Regions from separate parts of the Nonomuraea sp. NPDC049637 genome, predicted to be linked through region 1. Evidence: riboswitches for the same ligand, from Rfam matches in the RefSeq annotation. Region 1 holds a riboswitch; the other holds the start of a gene.
The links. A riboswitch is a leader RNA that binds a small molecule or an ion and turns the genes downstream of it on or off. The one in region 1 is predicted to bind glycine.
Positions count from the first base shown of each region.

Region 2: it holds a riboswitch for glycine, as region 1 does, so the genes downstream of both, gcvP (aminomethyl-transferring glycine dehydrogenase) here and gcvT (glycine cleavage system aminomethyltransferase GcvT) in region 1, are expected to answer to the same signal.

Region 1 is NZ_JBFAOM010000102.1:5-6,577, reverse strand. Features, by position in the region: gene AB0J71_RS49410 (3-oxoacyl-ACP reductase) at 1-99, shown strand, start outside; gene AB0J71_RS49405 (gamma-glutamyl-gamma-aminobutyrate hydrolase family protein) at 96-785, shown strand; gene AB0J71_RS49400 (M4 family metallopeptidase) at 1,008-3,302, shown strand; gene AB0J71_RS49395 (M28 family peptidase) at 3,374-4,747, shown strand; glycine riboswitch at 5,031-5,128, shown strand; glycine riboswitch at 5,149-5,248, shown strand; gene gcvT (glycine cleavage system aminomethyltransferase GcvT) at 5,283-6,368, shown strand; partial or broken gene AB0J71_RS49385 (glycine cleavage system protein H) at 6,365-6,573, shown strand, end outside.
Region 2 is NZ_JBFAOM010000043.1:4,222-19,269, forward strand. Features, by position in the region: gene AB0J71_RS39050 (mannose-1-phosphate guanyltransferase) at 1-196, shown strand, start outside; gene AB0J71_RS39055 (FHA domain-containing protein) at 458-970, shown strand; gene AB0J71_RS39060 (MerR family transcriptional regulator) at 994-1,620, shown strand; gene AB0J71_RS39065 (bifunctional nuclease family protein) at 1,753-2,223, shown strand; gene AB0J71_RS39070 (MerR family transcriptional regulator) at 2,371-2,991, shown strand; glycine riboswitch at 3,040-3,136, shown strand; gene gcvP (aminomethyl-transferring glycine dehydrogenase) at 3,303-6,128, shown strand; gene AB0J71_RS39080 (hypothetical protein) at 6,256-7,056, shown strand; gene AB0J71_RS39085 (hypothetical protein) at 7,075-7,437, opposite strand; gene AB0J71_RS39090 (alpha/beta family hydrolase) at 7,520-8,155, shown strand; gene AB0J71_RS39095 (DUF5999 family protein) at 8,112-8,309, opposite strand; gene AB0J71_RS39100 (TetR/AcrR family transcriptional regulator C-terminal domain-containing protein) at 8,508-9,047, opposite strand; gene AB0J71_RS39105 (hypothetical protein) at 9,178-9,576, shown strand; gene AB0J71_RS39110 (RNA polymerase sigma factor) at 9,766-11,103, opposite strand; gene AB0J71_RS39115 (hypothetical protein) at 11,274-11,624, opposite strand; gene AB0J71_RS39120 (AMP-binding protein) at 11,669-12,814, opposite strand; gene AB0J71_RS39125 (o-succinylbenzoate synthase) at 12,828-13,790, shown strand; gene menD (2-succinyl-5-enolpyruvyl-6-hydroxy-3-cyclohexene-1-carboxylic-acid synthase) at 13,787-15,048, shown strand, end outside.

The sequences.
Region 1 (6,573 bases):
GCCGTGGCGTTCCTGGCCAGCGACGACGCCTCCTTCATCACGGGGGCCGAGTTCCTGGTGGACGGCGGCATCTCCGGCGCGTACGTGACGCCGCTGTGACCCGTCCGGTCATCGGCGTCACGACGTACGTCGAGCCCGCCCGGTTCACCGTGTGGGACCTGCCCGTCGCGCTGCTGCCGTACATGTACGTCGAGAAGATCGTCCAGGCCGGCGGGCAGCCCGTGCTGCTGCCGCCGGCCGGCGATCCCGCCCAGGTCGTGGGGCGGCTCGACGGTCTCGTCCTGGCCGGCGGCGGCGACGTCGACCCGGCCAGGTACGGCCGGGCGGCGCACGAGCGCACCGGCTACGTCCGGGAGTTCCGGGACGAGGCCGAGTTCGCCCTCCTGGCGGCGGCCCTGGAGGCCGGGCTGCCGTTCCTGGGCATCTGCCGCGGGCTGCAGGTGCTCAACGTGCTGCTCGGCGGCACCCTGCACCAGCACCTGCCCGACGTGACCGGGCACACCGGCCACTCCCCCGCGCCCGGCGAGTTCGGCCACCTGCCGGTCACGCCCGTGCCCGGCAGCCGCCTGGCCGAGGCGCTCGGCACGGACTCGGTGGCGGTCCCGCACTACCACCACCAGGCGATCGACCGGCTCGCCCCCGGGCTCACGGTCACCGCCACGTCCGGCGACGGGACGATCGAGGCGGTGGAGCTCGACTCCGGCGGCTTCGCGGCAGCGGTCCAGTGGCACCCGGAGGCGGGCGACGGATCGGCGCTCTTCGAGGCGTTCACGGCGGCCTGCTGAGACCGTTACTGGAAAGCTTCTTTACCTTTTCTGCGCCCTAAAATCCCGCGAAATCCCAGCTCAGAGGGCCATATCACCACGTTATAGGAAATTTGTTGGGTACCGGGTCGCGCCATCCCGGTGTCACCCTGTGTTCATCCCCAGCCGGCCGGGGCTCTTCCACTCCACACCCCCCTGAGGAGCCAGAGAGTGAACCCCAAACTCAGGTTGGGGGCTGCCGCAATGCTCGCGCTAGCCCTGACCACCAGCTCGCTGGTGGGCGCCACGAGCGCCACAGCCCAAGCGTCGCAGGTGGCCGATCCTCCCAGCCCCGACGAGCGCAGGAACGCGATCGCCACCGCACACAACGCGATCCTGGCCGACTCGGCGGCATTGCTGGCATCCGAGCAGGACACGTTCACGCTGACGTCGACCGTCGAAGGCGTCCGCGGCCTGCAGTACCTGACCTACGCCCGTAAGCACGCGGGCCTGCCCGTCTACGGCGGCGACGTGGTCGTCGCCACGGACGCCTCCGGCGCGGTGGTCGACACGGTCGCCACCGGGCAGCGCACGAAGATCGGGATCGGCACGAAGGCGAAGGTCACCGCGGCCCAGGCCGCCGTGACGGCCAGGGCCAAGGTGGCCAGGGTCGAGACCGTCGCCACGCCGGTGCTGTCCGTGCACGCCACCACGACGACCCCGCGGCTGGCCTGGGAGGTGCTCGTCACCGGCGCCAACGCCACCGGTCACGAGACCAAGCTCCACGTCTACGTGGACGCCCTGACCGGCAAGGTCATCGACGACTGGGACGAGGTGCGCGACGGCACCGGCAACAGCTACTACGTCGGCACCGTCACCATCGACACCAGCCCCTCGTACACGATGCGCGACCCCCGCAGGAGCGGTGTGGCGTGCGGCGGCCAGAACGGCACGCCGTACACGAAGACCACCGACACCTGGGGCAACGGCTCCGGCACGAACCTGGAGACCGCCTGCGTCGACGCCCTGTACGCCGCGCAGCGGGAATGGGACATGCTGAGCGCCTGGCTCGGCCGCAACGGCATCAACGGCCAGGGCGGCGGCTACCCGGCCCGCGTCGGCCTGGCCGACGTCAACGCCTACTGGAACGGCCAGTACGGCTCCTTCGGCCACAACTCCGCCAACTCCCAGCAGCTCACGTCGATGGACGTGGTCGGCCACGAGTTCGGCCACGGCATCTTCCAGTTCACCAGCGGCGGCTCGGGCAGCGGCAACGAGACCGGCGGCATGAACGAGTCCACCGGCGACATCTTCGGCGCGCTCACCGAGGCGTACGCCAACAACCCGAACGACCCGCCGGACTACCTGGTCGGCGAGGAGGTCAACCTCTCGGGGTCCGGGCCGATCCGCAACATGTACAACCCGTCGGCCCTCAGCCACCCGAACTGCTACAGCGCCTCCATCCCCAACACCGAGGTGCACGCGGCGGCCGGCCCGCAGAACCACTGGTTCTACCTGGTGGCCGAGGGCACCAACCCCTCGGGCAAGCCCGCCAGCACCCGCTGCGACAACGGCGCCGCGATCACCGGCATCGGCATCCGCAAGGCCGGTGAGGTGTTCATGTCCGCGCTGAACATGAAGACCCAGCCGTGGACGCACGCCAAGGCCAGGGTCGCCACCCTCCAGGCCGCCAAGACCCTGTACCCGGGCAGCTGCACCGAGTTCAACGTGGTCAAGAACGCCTGGGACGGCGTCAGCGTACGGGCCCAGTCCGGTGAGCCGACCTGCACGCAGGGCAGCAACGACTTCTCGGTCAACCTGAACCCCGCCTCCGGCAGCGTCACCCCCGGCCAGAGCACCACGACCACGGTGAGCACCACCGTGACCGGCGGCTCGGCGCAGTCGATCACCCTGCGGACCGGCACCCTGCCGGCCGGCGTGACCGCCTCGTTCAGCCCGGCCACCATCACCGCGGGGCAGAGCTCGACGCTGACGATCACCACCTCGGCGAGCAGCCCGCAGGGCACCCACTCGATCGCCATCACGGCCGACGGCGCCGACGTGGACCGCCAGGCCACCTACAACCTGCAGATCGGGCAGAGCTCGCCGAACGACTACTCCTTCGGCGTGACCCCGTCGTCGGCCTCGGTGCAGGCCGGTCAGTCGGCCACCGCCACGGTCAGCACGCAGGTCACCGCCGGCCAGGCGCAGAGCATCGCCCTGTCGGCGAGCAACGTGCCCGCGGGCGTGACGGTCAGCTTCAGCCCGTCCACGATCACCGCCGGGCAGTCGTCCACGGTGACGTTCGCGACCACGAGCGGCGTGACGCCCAGCACGTACACGATCAGCCTGAACGCCGACGGCGCGAGCGCCGACCACTCGGCCTCCTTCAGCCTGACGGTGGGCGGCGGCCAGGGCACCACGTGGCAGACGTACACGGCCTACACGGCCGGACAGACCGTCACCTACCAGGGCGCCAGCTACCGCTGCCTGCAGTCTCACACGAGCCTGCCGGGCTGGGAGCCGCCCAACACCCCTGCCCTCTGGCAGCCGGTCTAAGTCGCACGACCTGGGCGGCCACGCCGGGGTGGCCGCCCAACCCCCTTGAGGAGCCACAGAACGTGAACGCCATGCTCAGGCTGGGCGCCGCGGCCACCGCCGCGTTGGCCCTGACCCTCACCACGCCGGCCGGACCGGCCGGCGCCGCCGCCGACCCCGCGCCCGACATCCCCGTCGCGAACGTGACGGCGCATCTGAGCCAGTTGCAGTCCATCGCCACGAGCAACGGCGGCAACCGCGCCTCGGGCAGGCCGGGCTTCACCGCCTCGATGAACTACATCAAGGGCAAGCTGGACGCGGCCGGCTTCACCACCCGCGTGCAGAACTTCAGCGGCGGCAGCAACCTGATCGCCGACTGGCCGGGCGGCCCGGCCAACCAGACCGTGATGCTCGGCGCCCACCTCGACAGCGTCGCGGCCGGCCCCGGGATCAACGACAACGGTTCCGGCTCGGCCGCGCTCCTGGAGAACGCCCTCACCCTCGCCGCCCGCAAGCCCACCCTCACCAAGCACGTGCGGTTCGGCTGGTGGGGCGCCGAGGAGGCGGGCATGGTCGGGTCCAGGTACTACGTGCAGAACGGCGGCGCGAGCGGCGTCGAGGTGTACCTGAACTTCGACATGATCGCCTCGACCAACGCCGGCTACTTCGTCTACGACGACGACGCGGCGATCCAGCGCACCTTCAACGACTACTTCGCCACCATCGGCCTGCAGACCGAGGGCGACAGGGAGGGCGACGGCCGCAGCGACCACGCCTCGTTCAAGAGCGCGGGCGTCCGGGTCGGCGGCCTGGCCACGGGGGCCGGGGCGGTCAAGAGCTCGGCCCAGGCCGCCAAGTGGGGCGGCTCGGCCGGGCAGGCGTTCGACCGCTGCTACCACAGCGCCTGCGACAGCTACCCGAGCGCCATCAACACCACGGCGCTCGACCGCAACTCCGACGCCATCGCGTACGCCATATGGAAGCTCGCCGTGGGCACCAGCACGCCCACGGAGAACGACTACTCGATCTCGGTGACCCCGTCGTCGGCATCGGTCCAGGCCGGTCAGTCGGCTACCGCGGCGGTCAGTACCCAGGTCACGTCCGGCCAGGCGCAGAGCGTCGCGCTCTCCGCCGGGAACGTGCCGAGCGGGGTCACCGTCTCCTTCAGCCCGTCCACGGTGCAGGCGGGCCAGTCGTCCACCGTCACGATCGCCACCACCAGCGGCGTCGCGGCGGGGACGTACACGATAGGGATCAACGGCGACGGGACGACGGCGGACCACTCCGCGTCCTTCACCCTGACCGTCGGAGGGGACGGCCAGGGCACCACCTGGACGGCCTACAAGTCGTACACGGCCGGAGACGTCGTCACCTACCAGGGGGTCAGCTACCGCTGCCTCCAGGCGCACACCAGCCTGCCGGGCTGGGAGCCGCCGAACGTGCCCGCCCTCTGGGCACGGGCCTGATCCGGCCTGACCTCAGGGTCTGATCCTCGGACCTGATCCACGGGCCTGATCCTCGGGCCCGAGCCCCGCGCGGGCCGGTCACCGCCGGCCCGCCCCGAGCTGCCGCGTGCGAGCTGACCTGCCATGACCGGCTCGCGCGCGGCCACCAACGCGGCCGCGACCCCGCCTCTCCGGGGCCGCGGCCGCTTTTCGCTGCGTGCGGGATGTCGCGGATGCGGCGGATGGCGGAGGGCGAAGCGCGACAACACCCCCATGACGGCACTAGGCTGACGGACATCACCGGCGAAACCGTGCGGGAGAGCACCCTGACAGCCGGTCAGGGTCCCTGAAGGAGCAAGCCCTCCCCGCGAACCTCTCAAGGCAAAGGACCGCGCGGCAGCCCTGTAAGGCGTTCTTACGGGGAGGTGACCTCTGGAAAGCAGGCCCTCGGGGCCTCGCCGAAGGTGAAAGTCCGGTAAAACTCGGGCGAAGCTCTCAGGCATCCATGACAGAGGGGGAGGATGCTGGCATCCAATCCTGTCCTGAGGTGCGACAAATGTCCCGACCTACGCCGCTACGAGACGTCCACGAGGCCCTAGGCGCCACGCTGACCGACTTCGCCGGATGGCTCATGCCGCTCCGGTACGGCAGCGAGTCGGCGGAGCACAAAGCCGTCCGCGAGGCGGCCGGGTTGTTCGACCTCTCGCACATGGGCGAGATCTTCCTGACCGGTCCGCAGGCCGCAGAGGCCCTCGACTACGCACTGGTCGGCCACCTGTCGGCGCTCGCGCCCGGCCGGGCCAGGTACACGATGATCGTGGACGAGCGCGGCGGGGTGCTCGACGACCTCATCGTCTACCGACTGGCGGACGAGGAGTTCATGGTGGTGGCCAACGCCTCGAACTCCGACAAGGTCGCGGATGAGCTGAAAAATCGTACTAAGTCGTATGACGTGGCGGTCGATGACCGCTCCCAGCAGTACGCCCTCATCGCGATCCAGGGCCCGAAGGCCCAGGAGATCCTGGCCACGCTCACCGACGCCGACCTCGACAATCTCAAGTACTACGCGGGCCTGCCCGGCGTGGTCGACGGCCGCCAGGCGCTCATCGCCCGCACCGGCTACACCGGCGAGGACGGCTTCGAGCTGTTCGTCGCCAACCAGGACGCCGTGCCGCTCTGGCGCGCCCTGGAGGCCGCAGGCGAGCCGCACGGGCTGCGGGCCGCCGGTCTGTCCAGCCGCGACACCCTCAGGCTGGAGGCCGGCATGCCGCTCTACGGCAACGAGCTGAGCTCCGACCTGACCCCGTTCGACGCGGGGCTGGGCAGAGTGGTGAAATTCGACAAGCCCGGTGACTTCGTCGGCAGGGCGGCACTGGAGGCGGTCAAGGACGACCAGCCCCGCCGCCGCCTCGTCGGCCTGGTCGCCCAGGGCCGCCGGGTGCCGCGTCACGGCTACCCGGTCACCCGCGACGGCGCCGTCGTCGGCGAGGTCACCAGCGGTGCGCCCTCCCAGACCCTGGGCAAGCCCATCGCGATGGCCTACGTGGACGCCGGGGCCGACACAGGTCTGGCCGTGGACATCCGGGGCAGCCATGAACCTATGGACCTGGTCGAGCTGCCCTTCTACAGGAGGAACAAGTGAGCAACATCCCTGACGACCTGAACTACACCAAGGAGCACGAGTGGGTGTCGGGCGTGGACGACGGCATCACCGTGACCGTCGGCATCACGGCCTTCGCCGCCGAGGCTCTTGGTGACGTCGTCTTCGTGCAGCTCCCCGAGGTCGGTTCGACCGTCGAGGCGGGTGACTCGGTCGGCGAGGTGGAGTCCACCAAGTCGGTGAGCGA
Region 2 (15,048 bases), on a different contig from region 1:
CGAGGCCGAGCCCGACGGCTGGCGCGTGGACACCACCGACGGCGTGCGCGTCGCCCGCGACGACGGGTCGTGGGTGCTGATCCTGCCCGCCGCCGCCGAGCCGGTCACCGACCTGTGGGCCGAGGCCCCCGACATGGACGGCGCGCAGGCGTTGCTCGAACGGTGGGCCCGCGTGGTCGAGCAGGCGGCCGTCTGATCACGTAGAGTAGCGGAAAAGCCTTCGCCCGAGATGTGCGCGCGGAGTGCCGCAAGATCGTAATGTAGAAACGCGCGGCGGCATGGACCACGGGGTGGGGGCGGCGGTAACTTTGTCAGCGTCCGAACCGCAGTCCAGCGCCCCGCCTTGACCTTTGCCGCTGATCAGCGTAAGTTGCGGCATTCGCAAACTTGAAGAGCGAAGGCAGGCGCGTCCCCAGCACCGTCGCCGCGTCTTCGCGGTAGGAGGCCGAGCCGATCGATGCCGAGCGTCTACTGCACGCAGTGCGGGCACGCCAACCCCGAGGATGCCCGTTTCTGTTCCCGCTGTGGGTCACCGCTGACCAGACCCGAGGTCTCCGGGGACACCACGTCGACGATCTCGGTCGCGGGAATCGAGGCGTACGAGGCTGAGACAGGCGACATGCTCCTGGCCGAACGGGCGCTGGTCGAACAGCTCCCGCCCGGCACGGCGTTGCTCACGGTGACCAGAGGGCCCAACCAGGGCAGCCGGTTCCGGCTGGACAAGGACCTCACCACGACCGGGCGCCACCCGGAGAGCGACATCTTCCTCGACGACATCACCGTCTCGCGCCGCCACGTCGAGTTCTACCGCCACCGCGGCGGCCAGTTCTCCGTACGCGACGTGGGCAGCCTCAACGGCACCTACGTCAACCGGGAGCGCATCGAGGAGGTCCCCCTGCACTCCGGAGACGAGGTGCAGATCGGCAAGTTCCGCCTCGTCTTCCTGATGAGGGTCAACGCCGGCGCATGAGCTCACAGGCGGCACGCTCGCACATGAGCATCGGGGAGGTGCTCGCCCTGCTGCAGGGCGAGTTCCCCGACGTCACCGTGTCCAAGATCCGCTTCTTGGAGGGTGAGGGGCTGATCGAGCCCGAGCGCAGCCCCTCGGGCTACCGCAAGTTCACCCATCTCCACGTCGAGCAGTTGCGGTTCATCCTGACCGAGCAGCGCGACCACTACCTGCCGCTTCGGGTGATCAAGGACAGGATGGCCGAGAGCTTCGGCCGTCCGCGCGCGGTGCAGCAGGCCCAGGAGATCCGCTACGACCGGGCCCAGCTGCTGGAGGCGGCCGGCATCGACGAGGAGACCCTCGCCGAGCTGGAGGACTACGGCCTGCTCGCCCCCGTGGCCAGGCGCTACGACGAGGAGGCGCTGAAGATCGCGCGCACCGTCGGCGCCCTGGCCCGTTTCGGCCTGCACGCCCGCCACCTGCGCGCGGTCAAGGCCGCCGCCGAGCGGGAGTGCGGGCTGGTCGAGCAGACCGTCGCGCCCATACTCAAGCGGCGCGCGCCCGGCGCCATCGGCGAGGCCGACGAGGCTGCCAGGGAGTTGTCCACCCTCCTGCTCGACCTGCACGCCTCCCTGGTGCGCCTCGGCGTCAGGTCTGTCCTGGGCCGTTGAGGGCACGGAGCTGGAAGGCCGGGGCACATTCCACGCCTGCCGGGTGTTACGTTGAAATACACAAGCGTGTAGCAGAAACGACCCAGTCAACAGCTGTGCCGGGCGACCGGCCGGTCGAATACGGAGCAGCCCGTGTTGCAGATGGAGGTCGTGGGCGTTCGAGTTGAGATGCCCACAAATCAGCCGATCGTCTTGCTCAAGGAGGCACACGGGGAACGGTTCCTTCCGATCTGGATCGGCATGACCGAGGCGACCGCGATCGCCCTGGCGCAGGCCGAGGAGCCGCCGCCCCGGCCGCTCACGCACGACCTGTTCAGGGACGTGCTGAGCGCGCTCGGCGTCGGGCTGCGCGCGGTCAACATCGTGGCCCTGCGTGACGGCATCTTCTTCGCCGACCTGGTGTTCTCCAACGGCGTGGAGGTCAGCGCCCGGCCCTCCGACTCGATCGCCCTGGCGCTGCGCACCGGTGCGCGCATCTTCGCCAGCGAAGAGGTCGTCCAGGAGGCCGGTGTGATCATCCCTGACGACCAGGAGGACGAGGTGGAGAAGTTCAGGGAGTTCCTTGACACGATCACTCCCGAGGACTTCGGCAGGGCGGGGTAGGTATTTCAGTGCATTTACGCTTCACGACGCGCCGAGCCGGATCGTTGACTGAGCATGGTCACGGTCCTACGGTGCAAGTGAAACCCGTGGTCGCCCTTTACGAACCCCCAGATCAGGCCATGGGATGAGAGAAAGCCGGAGGTCCGCGTGGCGGTCAGCAGCGGCGAGGGAAAGACGGCCGGCCAGGAAGATCCGGTGCGGCGCGAGAGCGCGCGGCAGCGTGCCGGAGAGCAGGGCCTGCTCTTCGACGAGCAGCCTGCGACCGTGCCCGACGACATCGGATACCGCGGGCCCACAGCCTGCTCGGCGGCCGGCATCACCTACAGGCAGCTCGACTACTGGGCGCGCACGGGCCTGGTCGAGCCCACGATAAGAGCCGCGCACGGCTCGGGCTCGCAGCGGCTCTACAGCTTCCGCGACATCCTGGTGCTCAAGGTCGTCAAGCGGCTGCTCGACACCGGGGTGTCGTTGCAGCAGATCCGCACCGCCGTGCAGCATCTGCGTGACCGCGGGGTCGCCGACCTCGCGCAGATCACGCTCATGAGCGACGGCGTCAGCGTCTACGAGTGCACCTCGGCCGACGAGGTGATCGATCTGCTCCAGGGCGGCCAGGGCGTGTTCGGCATCGCGCTCGGCCGGGTCTGGCGAGAGGTCGAGGGCTCCCTCGCGGAGCTGCCGGGGGAACGGGCGGCGGTCGAGGACACCGTCCCGGCCGACCATCCCGCTGACGAGCTCGCCAAGCGGCGTCGCGCACGCCGCACGGGGTGAGCTGAACCGCTGAACACACCGTAGTAATCTAGGACAGAGTAAGGCTGATGACCCCGTGCGGGAGAGTCCCTGGGCTTCGGTCCTGGGGCGCCGAAGGAGCAACCCTCCCCGGAATCTCTCAGGCATCCCGTACCGCTCGGGTGAGGCAACTCTGGAAAGCAGGTGCGCCCGCCAGGCGCACCTCACCGACGGTGCAAGCCCCACGGTGGGGTGAAGCTCTCAGGTCGCGATGACGTCGCGATGACAGAGGGGGAGATCCGGCACTCGCCCGCGCCCTGGCGCCGGTCTCCAAGCCTCGGGAGGCAACCTCCATGACCGACCTGTCCGCTCCGCCGTTCTCGTCCAGGCACATCGGCCCATCGGAGTCCGAGCAGCAGCGCATGCTCGAGGCCGTGGGCTTCGAGTCCGTCGGCGATCTGGTGGCCGTGGCCGTGCCCGAGGCCATCAGGGTCAAGGACCGGCTCAAGCTGCCGGCCGCCGCGAGCGAGACCGAGGCCATCGCCGAGCTGCGCGAACTGGCCTCCCGCAACCGGGTGCTGACCTCCATGATCGGCCTGGGCTACTACGACACCGTCACGCCCGCCGTCATCCGGCGCAACCTGCTGGAGAATCCGGGCTGGTACACCGCCTACACGCCGTACCAGCCGGAGATCTCGCAGGGGCGCCTGGAGGCGCTGCTGAACTTCCAGACGGTCGTCTCCGACCTGACCGGCCTCGACGTCGCTGGCGCCTCCCTGCTGGACGAGGCCACCGCCGCGGCCGAGGCCATGACGCTGGCCCGCCGCGCCGGCAAGTCCAAGAGCGACGTGTTCGTCGTCGACGCCGACACGCTGCCCCAGACCAAAGCCGTGCTGGCCACCCGCGCCGAGCCGCTCGGCATCACGCTGGTCGAGCACGACCTCGACGGCGAGCTGCCCGAGTGCTTCGGCGTGCTCGTCCAGTACCCGGGCGCCTCGGGCCGCCTGCGCGACTTCCGCGACGTGGCCGCCAGGGCGCACGAGGCGGGCGCGCTCGTCGTGGCCGCCGCCGACCTGCTGGCCCTCACGCTCGTGGCCGCCCCCGGCGAGCTGGGCGCCGACATCGCCGTCGGCTCCTCCCAGCGCTTCGGCGTCTCCTTCGGGTTCGGCGGGCCGCACGCGGCCTACATGTCCGTACGCGAGGGCCTGCAGCGGCAGATGCCCGGCCGCCTGGTCGGCGTGTCGGTCGACGTCGACGGCGACCCCGCCTACCGGCTGGCCCTGCAGACCCGCGAGCAGCACATCCGCCGCGAGAAGGCCACCAGCAACATCTGCACCGCCCAGGTCCTGCTGGCCGTGATCGCCGGCATGTACGCCGTCTACCACGGCCCCGAGGGCCTGCGCCGGATCGCGCACCGCGTGCACCGGCACGCCGTCGCGCTGGCCGGCGGGCTGCGCGAGGCCGGCCTGGAGGTCGTGCACGGCGAGTTCTTCGACACCGTGCTCGTCCGCGTGCCCGGCAGGGCCGCCGAGGTGGTGGCCGCCGCCGCCGAGCGGGGCGTCAACCTGTGGCAGGCCGACGACGACCACGTCTCGATCGCCTGCGACGAGAAGACCGGCGCGGCCGAGCTGGTCAAGGTGTGGGCCGCCTTCGGCGTCGAGCGCGAGGAGGTGGCGCTGGAGGCCGACGCGCTGCCGGACGGGCTGCTGCGCGAGTCGGACTACCTGACCCACCCGGTCTTCCACAGCCACCGCTCCGAGACCGCGATGCTGCGCTACCTGCGCAGGCTCCAGGACAAGGACATCGCGCTCGACCGTTCGATGATCCCGCTCGGCTCGTGCACGATGAAGCTGAACGCGACCACCGAGATGGAGCCGATCACCTGGCCGGAGTTCGCCGGCGTGCACCCGTACGCGCCGGAGGCCCAGACCGAGGGCTACCGGGAGCTCATCGGCACCCTGGAGGGCTGGCTGGCCGAGGTGACCGGCTACGACGCCGTCTCCATCCAGCCGAACGCCGGCTCCCAGGGCGAGTTCGCCGGCCTGCTGGCCATCCGCGCCTACCACCAGGCCAACGGCGACACCGGGCGGGACGTGTGCCTGATCCCGTCCTCGGCCCACGGCACGAACGCGGCCAGCGCCGTCATGGCCGGCATGCGGGTCGTGGTCGTGGCCTGCGACAGCGACGGGAACATCGACCTGGCCGACCTCGACGCCAAGATCGCCAAGCACCGCGACAAGCTCGCCGCGATCATGGTGACGTACCCGTCCACGCACGGCGTGTACGAGGAGTCGATCACCGAGGTGTGCGCCAAGGTGCACGAGGCCGGCGGCCAGGTCTACGTCGACGGCGCCAACCTCAACGCCCTGGTGGGCCTGGCCAAGCCGGGTGAGTTCGGCGCCGACGTGTCCCACCTCAACCTGCACAAGACGTTCTGCATCCCGCACGGCGGCGGCGGCCCCGGCGTCGGCCCGGTCGCGGTCCGCGGCCACCTGGCGGCCTACCTGCCCGGCCACCCGCTGCGCGACGGCAGCCCGGTCGGCCCGGTCTCGGCGGCCCCGTACGGCTCGGCGGGCATCCTGCCGATCTCGTGGGCGTACGTGCGGATGATGGGCTCCGAGGGCCTCACGGCGGCCACCGAGCAGGCCATCCTGTCGGCCAACTACCTGGCCCGGCGGCTGGCCCCGCACTACCCGGTGCTCTACACCGGCCGTGGCGGCCTGGTGGCCCACGAGTGCATCGTGGACCTGCGCCAGATCACCAAGGAGACCGGCGTCACCGTCGACGACGTGGCCAAGCGCCTGATCGACTACGGCTTCCACGCGCCGACCATGTCCTTCCCGGTGGCCGGGACGCTGATGATCGAGCCGACCGAGAGCGAGGACCTCGACGAGCTCGACCGGTTCGTGGACGCCATGATCGCCATTCGCGGTGAGATCGCCAAGGTGGCCTCCGGCGACTACGACACGACCGACAACCCGCTGCGCAACGCGCCGCACACGGCCGAGTCGGTCACCGCCGACGAGTGGGCCCACCCGTACTCGCGGACCGAGGCGGCCTACCCGCTGGCCTCGCTGCGCGAGGGCAAGTACTGGGTGCCGGTGCGCCGCATCGACCAGGCGTACGGCGACCGCAACCTGGTGTGCTCCTGCCCGCCGCTGGAGGCGTACGAGGACTGATCCGCCCGCGCGGGTCCCCGCCCGGGGGCCCGCGCCGGACCCGGCCCAGTCCTGCACCGTCAAGTGAGCAGACATGATCGCGACGAGCCGTTAGGCTCGGTGCGATCCGTCGCCGGAAGGAGCTCTCTTGACGTTCTCAGAGCTGCAGACCCCGCCCCTCGACACCGCCCGCCGCCTGGCCGAGGGGGGCGACCTGGAGGGTGCGGCGGCGATCCTGACCGAGCTGGTCGCCGACCCCGACAGCCCCGACCGGGCCCAGGCGGCCGTGGGGCTGGCCGTGGTGCTCGACGAGCGCGGCGACACCGAGGCCGCCCGCGCCGCGGCCCGCACCGCGCTGGCCACCGGCCATCCCGAGTACGCCGCGCAGGCCGCCTGCCACCTGGCCCAGGGGTTCGAGCGCGAGGGCCGCGACGACCAGGCCAGGGCCGCCTGGCAGGCGGTGCTCGGCGTCGGCACGCCGGCCTACGTCCCGCTGGCGCACCTCGCGCTGGCCCGGCTGGCCGGCAGCCCCCAGGAGGCCGGCAAGGAGCTGCGCTCCGCCCTCGACGCGAGCCTCGACTCAGGCGACGCCGAGGCCGCCGCGCACGCGGCCCGCCAGCTCGCCGAGACGCTGCTGGAGTACGGCGACCCGGGGGAGGCCGCCGGGCTGCTGCTGGACGCGCTGGAGTTCGCCCCGGCGCGGGAGCTGCCGGGGCTGCGGGTGCTGCTCGGCATCGCGCACCTGGAACTGGCCTGCGCCGAGTTCGCCGAGGCCGTCGAGAGCGGGGCCGACCCCCAGACGGGCGCGCTGGCCATCGAGCTGCTGGCGCGCACGCTGCCGCTGCGCGGGCGCACCGAGGACGCCGGCCAGGTGTGGACCTACGGCCTCGAACACGAGGACCGGACCATGGCCGCCGAGGTCCGGCTGCGTTTCCACCGCGACACCTGAGTGCCGTGAGGGGAAGGCTCAGCCGCGGCGCATGATGGCCACGGCGGCGGCCACGTTGATGGCGACGATCGCCAGCCACGTGATCGTCAGGCCGACCAGCCCCGCGTTGCCCGCCGCGATGGCGGTCAGCGGGATGCCGAGACCCATCGAGCCCAGCGCGACGGGGATGATGGCGGCGCCATTGTTCTGCCGCTGCTTCGCCTTGGCCTTGACCGGCGCGAGGCCCTGGCCGCTCAGCTCGGCCTGGACGCGGGCGGCGATGGTGGCGTCGAGCCGTTCGACGAAGGACTCGACGAGCGCGGCCTCGTAGTCGGGGCCGAGGTCGCGGCGGGCGTCGAGGGTGGCCTGCAGGTCGTCCCGGATCGGGCGCATCTCTGACATGAAAGCCATCATCCCGGTTGTCCGGCGCGCCGTCATCAGACCTGGGAGCCAACGGCGGATCCTCCCCAGGTACGGTGCTGCCATGGAGATCATGACTCCGCGGGGGCCGGCGCTGGTGCAGGTCGACGAGGCAGCCGAGGCCCGGCTGCTGCTGGTGCTGACCCACGGCTCGGCCGGGGGAGTGGACGCGCCCGACCTGCTGGCCGTCCGCGACGCCGCGCTCGGGGTGGGCGCGACCGTGGCCAGGGTGTCGCAGGCGTTCCGGGTCGCGGGGGCGCGGGCGCCGGGCTCGGCCGCCCGGCAGGACGAGGCATGGGAAGCGGTGCTGGGCGAGTTGCGCGCCGGGTGGCCGGGGCTGCCGCTGGTGCAGGGCGGCCGGAGCAACGGCGCCCGGGTGGCCTGCCGTACGGCCTCGGCGGTGGGCGCGGCGGCGGTGGTGGCGCTGGCCTTCCCGCTGCACCCGCCCGGCAAGCCGGAGCGTTCCAGGGCCGAGGAGCTGCGCGGGGCCGGGGTCGACGTGCTGGTGGTCAACGGGGACCGGGATCCGTTCGGAGTGCCGGATCCCGCGGACTGCGCCCGGCTGGTGGTGCTGCCGGGCGAGGGCCACGACCTGAAGCGGGACCCCGCCCGGGTGGGCGAGGTCGTGGCCCGGTGGATCGGCGGCTACGCCGCCGTCAGGCGGCGCCCACCAGGGGGTCGGGCCGGTGCGGCGCGATGACGGTGCCGCTGGGCAGCAGCTCCCCGGTGTCCTCGAACAGGACGACGCCGTTGCAGAGAAGGCTCCACCCCTGCTCGGGGTGGCATGCGAGGGTGCGTGCTGCCTCGCGGTCCGGCGCCTCGGCAGACGGACAGGCCGGGTCGTGCGGGCACATCGGCGTGCCTCCGATATCTCGTGGGTGCTCCCGGGAGAGGGACGGGAGCCGCTCGGGTTTGTTGTTCTGGCAAGTGTGCGACGTGTGTCACACGGTCCGACATAGCCCGTTCGGACTGTTACAGGAGGATCCCCCGGTCGTGTGACCTTCGACACAGCGTGCCTTATGCAGGATAACGGGCCAAGCGCGACACGCGCACTACGTTTGCAACCCCTTGAGCAAAGCGTCGAGCCCTCTTTCGAAGTCGACATCCGCTCTTTCGTCCCTCCTGACCCATTCATCGACTTCTGGGTCAGCCCATCCGGATTGCTGGACTTCGACCGCCACGCTGCCGAACACGAACGCCCGCAGCGCGCGCACGGCCTCCGGGGCGTCGCTCAGGCCGCCGTCGGCCAGTTGCTCGGTCTGCTCCCTGATGGCCACCGCGGTGGCGCCCTTGGGCGGCTTGGTCAGCGCCAGGGCGAGCACGCCCGGATGTTCGCGCAGCAGCTCCCGGCCCGCCCGGCACCACGCCCTGGCCGTCTCCTGCCAGGTGGCCGCCTGCTCCACGTGCACGGTCGTGACGTGCTCGGCCAGCGCGTCCATCAGCGCCTCCTTGCCGCGGGGCAGGTGGTGGTAGATGGCCATGGCCTCCACCTCCAGGGCGTCGCCCAGCCGGCGCATGGTGAGCCGGCGCAACCCCTGGCTGTCGGCGATGTGGAGTGCGGCCTCGATGATGCGCTCGCGGGAGAGTGGCACGGGAGGTCTCTTTGCGGGCATGGTGATCATCTTACTGGGCGGCCCCGTCCGTCGCCCGGTGTTCGGCGGCGGTGTCGGACGGCGTACCCTTGTGGGTTGAACAGCAAAGACTGCGTGAAGGGCAGGGTCGATGGCGTTTTTCCGTCCGCGGGTGAGCCGGGAGGCCGAGGTTCGCTACCACGCGGACCAGGAGATCTCCAAGGGCTTCCCGCAGCTGCTTGACAAGGCCAGGCAGGCCGAGCAGATCGTGCGCGACCTGCGTGCGGCCGCGGCCGACGAGATCGAGCTGCTGGCCGCGGGCCGGGCGTTCGACGTCGCGCTGACCGAGGCGCTGCGGGCCGCCGAGGCCGGGCAGCGGGCCACGTTCGGCGTGCGCTCGTACGACGACCGCATCGCGCGCCGCAAGGCCAGGGCCACCCCCCGCGGGGCCATGTGGACGGCCGAGGTCGACCGGCTGCGCACGCTGCGCGAGGAGAACCGCATGTGGGGCATCCCGCGCGTGCCCCGGCCGGTGCCCGCCACCGTCTGACCGAAGGCACCCGAAAGCCCCGGCGCCGCGCGCGCCGGGGCTCTTCGTGCGTTCCGGGCCCGTCACCGTCAGGTCCTGACGGCCGGGGCCCGCGTTCCGGGCCCGTCACCGTCAGGTCCTGACGGCCGGGGTCCGCGTTGCTGGGCCGTCGCCGTCAGGGGCTGACGGCGGCGGCCGGGGCGGTGCGGGTCAGCTGGCCCAGTCGAGCAGCGGGCGGGTGTTGCTCGGGTGGCGCAGCTTCGACAGCGACTCCTTCTCCAGCTGGCGGATGCGCTCGCGGGTGAGGCCGAGGTGCTTGCCGATCTCGTCCAGCGTGTGCGGCTTGCCGTCCACCAGGCCGAACCGCAGGGCCATGATCTTCGCCTCGCGCGGCGAGAGGTTGTCGAGCACGCCGCGCAGCTGGTCGCCCAGCAGCTGGCGGTCGACGATCTCCGACGCCTCCGGCGAGTCGACGTCCTCGATGAGGTCGCCGATCGTGGTCTCGCCGTCCTCGCCGATGGTCGCGTTCAGCGAGATCGGCTGGCGGCTGGTGCGCAGCAGCTCCTCGATCTGGTCCGGCGTCTTGTCGAGCTCGACGGCCAGCTCCTCGGGCGTGGGCTCGCGGCCCAGCCTCTGGTGCATGTCCCGCTCGATCCGCGACAGCTTGGAGAGCATCTCCAGCACGTGCACGGGCAGCCGGATCGTCCGGGCCGAGTCGGCGAAGCCGCGCTGGATGGCCTGCCGGATCCACCACATGGCGTAGGTGGAGAACTTGAAGCCCTTGGTGTAGTCGAACTTCTCCACGGCCCTGATCAGTCCCAGGTTGCCCTCCTGGACGACGTCCAGCAGCGACATGCCGCGGTCGGTGTACTTCTTGGCCACCGAGACCACCAGGCGCAGGTTGGCCTCCAGCATGTGGTCCTTGGCCTGCCGGCCGTCCTCGATGACCAGGTGCAGGTCGTCGCGCACGGACGGCGGCACGTCGGGGTCGGTCTCCAGCTTGTACTCGGCATACAGGCCGGCCTCGATCCGGCGGGCCAGCTCGACCTCCTGGGCGGCGGTGAGCAGGGTACGGCGGCCGATCGACTTCAGGTACGTGTGGACCGAGTCGCCCATCACGGACTGGTTGTCGTCCAGGTCCATGGCCTCGTTCTCGATCTCGGCGTCCTCGGCCGTCAGCTCGAGGTCGTCGGGGGCCACGTCCTCCTCGTGCTCCGGCTTGCCGTCCACCGGGTTTTTTGCCTCGGCGGCCGTGCGGCCGGTAGCCTTTGCCCCGGAAGCCTTCCTCGGCTTGGGGGCGCTCTTGCTCGCGGTCTTCTGGGTGGTCTTTCTGGCGGCGGTCTTGGCCAGCGACGGCTCGTTCTCGGCAGCCAGGCTCACACCGGCCTCCGAGAGCTCACGCAGGATCGTGCGGCCTTCAGAGGGGCTGATGCCGGCCTCGGCGAACGCGTCGCGCAGCTCCGCCAGAGAAAGGTGACCCTGGGCTCGCCCTCGTTCAATGAGCTGGTCGAGAGTCGCGGGTGGGGTCGCCACGGCGGTTCTGGGCATGAGGACACCTCCTCCGTACGGAGTCGAAGCGATCAGGCAGGTTGTGGTGGGGCGGTGGTCACTCCGCTCGGCGCACCAGTATCAATAACGCCATCCACCGCTATTTGTTCCCGGAGGGCTGAAAAAGGGGCGGAACGCCCACAGGGCGCGCCACCCCCGGCAGGCGGGAACTACTCCGCCACCTCGAAGCTTCCGGTCCCCTCCGGCATGGGCATCGGCTCGGCCTCTTCCATGCGCTTGTCGGTCCAGTAGTCGATGACCTCGCGCGGATCGGGATTGACCTCCGTGGAGACCACGACGCCCTCGGGGTCGCCGGGCGAGGGCGCCGGGCGGCCGGTCGGCGACGTCTGCTCGGCCGCCGGGTCGGCTGCCTGGTCGACCTGCTGATCGACCACGGCCCGGGTCTCCCTGGCGACGGCGTCGAGCTTGCCCGCCGAGGCGGCCGCCGCGACCGACGCGCCACCGACGACGATCACGCCGACGACCGCCGCGGACGCCCACATCTTGCGGGTCTGGTTCATGAAGGCTCCCTTCCTTCTCCCCGTTATGACGCAGCCGCGCCGCGTCAGGTTCCTGTACGCAGCCGTACGAGATCGGTCTTGCCGTTGGGCAGCAGCGGCAGACGGGGGAGGAGACGCAGGTCGCGGGGCGCGGCGTGGGCGGGCAGCCGGTCGCGGCAGTAGGCGCGCAGCTCGGCCAGCGTGGGCGGCGCGGCGGGGTCGGCCGGCACCACGAACGCCGTGACCGCCTCGCCCCACTCCGGGTCGGGCAGGCCGGCCACGGCGACGTCGGCGACCTCGGGATGCGTGCCGAGCACCGCGCTCACCACGGCGGCCACGACCTTCTCGCCGCCGGTGTTGACGACGTCGTCGGCCCGGCCGAGCACGCGCAGCCGGCCGCCGCTGAGCTCGCCGAGGTCGGAGGTGACGAACCAGTCGCCGTCGAAGCCGGTGCGCCCGGCGAAGCGGTAGCCGGAGAAGAGCACGGGCCCGGCGATCCTGATCAGGCCGTCCTCGCCGATTTTGAGATCTACATCGTAAAGGGGGCGGCCGTCGTAGACGCAGCCGCCGCACGTCTCGCTCATCCCGTACGTGGTGACCACCCGGGCGCCGAGCTCCACGGCCCGCTCGACCAGCCCCGCCCTGGGCGCCGCGCCGCCGAGCAGGATCGTGCGGAACACCGACAGGTCGGCGCCCGTCTCGACCAGCCGGTGGAGCTGCGTCGGCACCAGGGAGACGTGGTGGGCGCCCGAGGACAGCACGGCCCGCACGTCGAAGGAGGGGTGGATGATCGGCTCGCTGCCCGACAGCAGGGCGCGGACCAGCACCTGCAGGCCGGAGACGTGGGAGACGGGCAGGCAGCACAACCACCGGTCGCCCTCGGCGGCCCCGATCCTGCTCAGCGACGCCGACGCCGAGGCGCGCAGGGCGGAGGCCGACAGCTGCACGCCCTTGGGCGCGCCGGTGCTGCCGCTGGTGGCGATGACCACCGCCACGTCGCCCGGGACGCCCTCGCCGCCGGGCCGCGGCTCGCCGCCGGCGTGCGTGGGCCGCAGAGCCTGGAGGACCTGGTGCTCGTGGCCGGGCTGGAGCGGCAGGACGGCCGGGCCGTCGCCGGAGAGGGCGTCGCGGATCGCGGTGAGAAGGCCGGGGCCGGGAGGCTGCACAATGGCATGCAGCGGACGGTCCGGATGCGACGGGTTCCTCCACATGCTCGTAAGGTTAATGGCGACAGGTCGGACACAGGTGCAGGGTAGGGTCGTGACGCGTTCTCCCGTGGTCTTCCGGATTCCGATGCGGACGCGGTTTCGCGGGCAGACCGTCAGGGAGGGCGTGCTGCTGCACGGCCCGGCGGGCTGGGGCGAGTTCTCCCCCTTCCCCGAGTACGGTCCGCGCGAGTGCGCCCGCTGGCTGGCGTGCGCCCGTGAGGCCGCCTTCGACGGGTGGCCCGAGCCGGTGCGCGACCGCGTCCCGGTCAACGCCACCGTCCCGGCGGTCGACGCCGAGCAGGCCCACGAGCTGGTGCGGCGTTCCGGCTGCGGCACGGCGAAGGTCAAGGTGGCCGAGCGCGGCCAGACGTTCGCCGACGACCTGGCGCGGGTGGAGGCGGTGCGTGACGCCCTGGGGCCGTCCGGGCGGCTGAGGGTCGACGTCAACGGCGCCTGGGAGGTCGACGAGGCCGTCACCCGGCTCAAGCGGCTCGACCGGTTCGGCCTGGAGTACGCCGAGCAGCCGTGCGCGACCCTGGAGGAGCTGGCGGCGGTGCGCAGGGCGGTCGACGTGCCGATCGCGGCCGACGAGTCGATCCGGCGTGCCGAGGACCCGCTGCGGGTCAGGGCGGCCGAGGCGGCCGACATCGCGGTGGTCAAGGTGCAGCCGCTGGGCGGGGTGCGCGCCGCGCTGCGGGTGGTGGAGTCGTGCGGGCTGCCCGCCGTGGTCTCCAGCGCCGTGGAGACGTCCGTGGGGCTGGCCGCGGGGGTCGCGCTGGCGGCGGCGCTGCCGTCGCTGCCGTACGCGTGCGGGCTCGGCACGATGTCGTTGCTGGCCGGCGACGTGGTGGAGGACTCGCTGGTGCCCGTGGACGGATGGCTCCCGGTGCGCCGCCCCTCGGTGAATTTTCAGCATTTGTCGGAATTTGAGATTGAATCTCCCCAGTGGCTCGGCCGGATGCAGGAGGCGTCACTTTGAACCCCGCAACCGCGCTGGCCACCGTGCTCGTCGACGAGCTGGTGCGCTGTGGCCTGACCGACGTGGTGCTCGCCCCCGGCTCCCGCTCGGCCCCCCTCGCCCTGGCGCTGCACGCCGAGTCGCGGGTGCGCCTGCACGTGCGCATCGACGAGCGCTCGGCCTCCTTCCTGGCGCTCGGCCTGGCCAAGCGCTCCGAGCGGCCGGTGGCGCTGATCTGCTCCTCCGGCACGGCCGCGGCCAACTTCCATCCGGCGGTGATCGAGGCCGACGAGTCGGGCGTGCCGCTGCTCGTCCTGACCGCCGACCGTCCGCCCGAGCTGCGCGGCACCGGCGCCAACCAGACGATCGACCAGGTCAAGCTGTACGGCACCGCAGTCCGCTGGTTCGCCGAGGTCGGCGTGCCGGAAGACCGTCCCGGCATGGTCGCCTACTGGCGTTCGCTGGCCTGCCGCGCCTACCAGCGGGCCGCAGGGGCGGCCAACCCCGGCCCCGTGCACCTCAACCTGGCCTTCCGGGAGCCGCTGATCCCCGACGGCGACACGAGCTGGTCCGAGCCGCTCGACGGCGGCGCGAACGGCCCCTGGGTGCGGGCCCGCGTCGCGCCCCCGCCCATCGCCCTGCACATCCCGCCCACCAGGCGCGGCGTGCTCGTCGTCGGCGACGGCGCGGCCAACGTCCGGCGTTACGTGGCCGCCGCCGGCATGGCCGGCTGGCCGGTGCTGTCGGAGCCCAACGGCGGCGCCCGCTACGGCGACCACTCCATCTCCAGCTACCACTACCTGCTCGGCACGCCCGAGTTCGCCGACTCCCACCGCCCCGACGTGGTCGTCACGCTGGGCCGGCCGGGGTTGTCGCGGCCGCTGCTGTCGTGGCTGAAGCGCACGGACGAGCACATCGTGGTCGCCCCCGACCTCGACCGCTGGCCCGACCCCACCCGGTCGGCCACCCAGGTAGCGCAGGCCGTGGAGATCCCGGTGGCCTCCGGCGACGACAGCTGGCTGCACGCCTGGCGGCAGGCCGACACGGCCGTCCGGTCGGCCCTCGACGCGGTCCTCGACGTCTCGGGCACCTCCGAGCCGCGCCTGGCCCGCGACCTGGCCGACGCGCTGCCCAACGGCGCGCTGCTGTTCTGCGGCTCCTCGATGCCGATCAGGGACCTCGACCAGTTCATGCGGCCGCGGCGCGGCATCAGGCTGATGGCCAGCCGGGGCGCCTCCGGCATCGACGGGCTGGTGTCCACCGCCATGGGCGCCGCGCT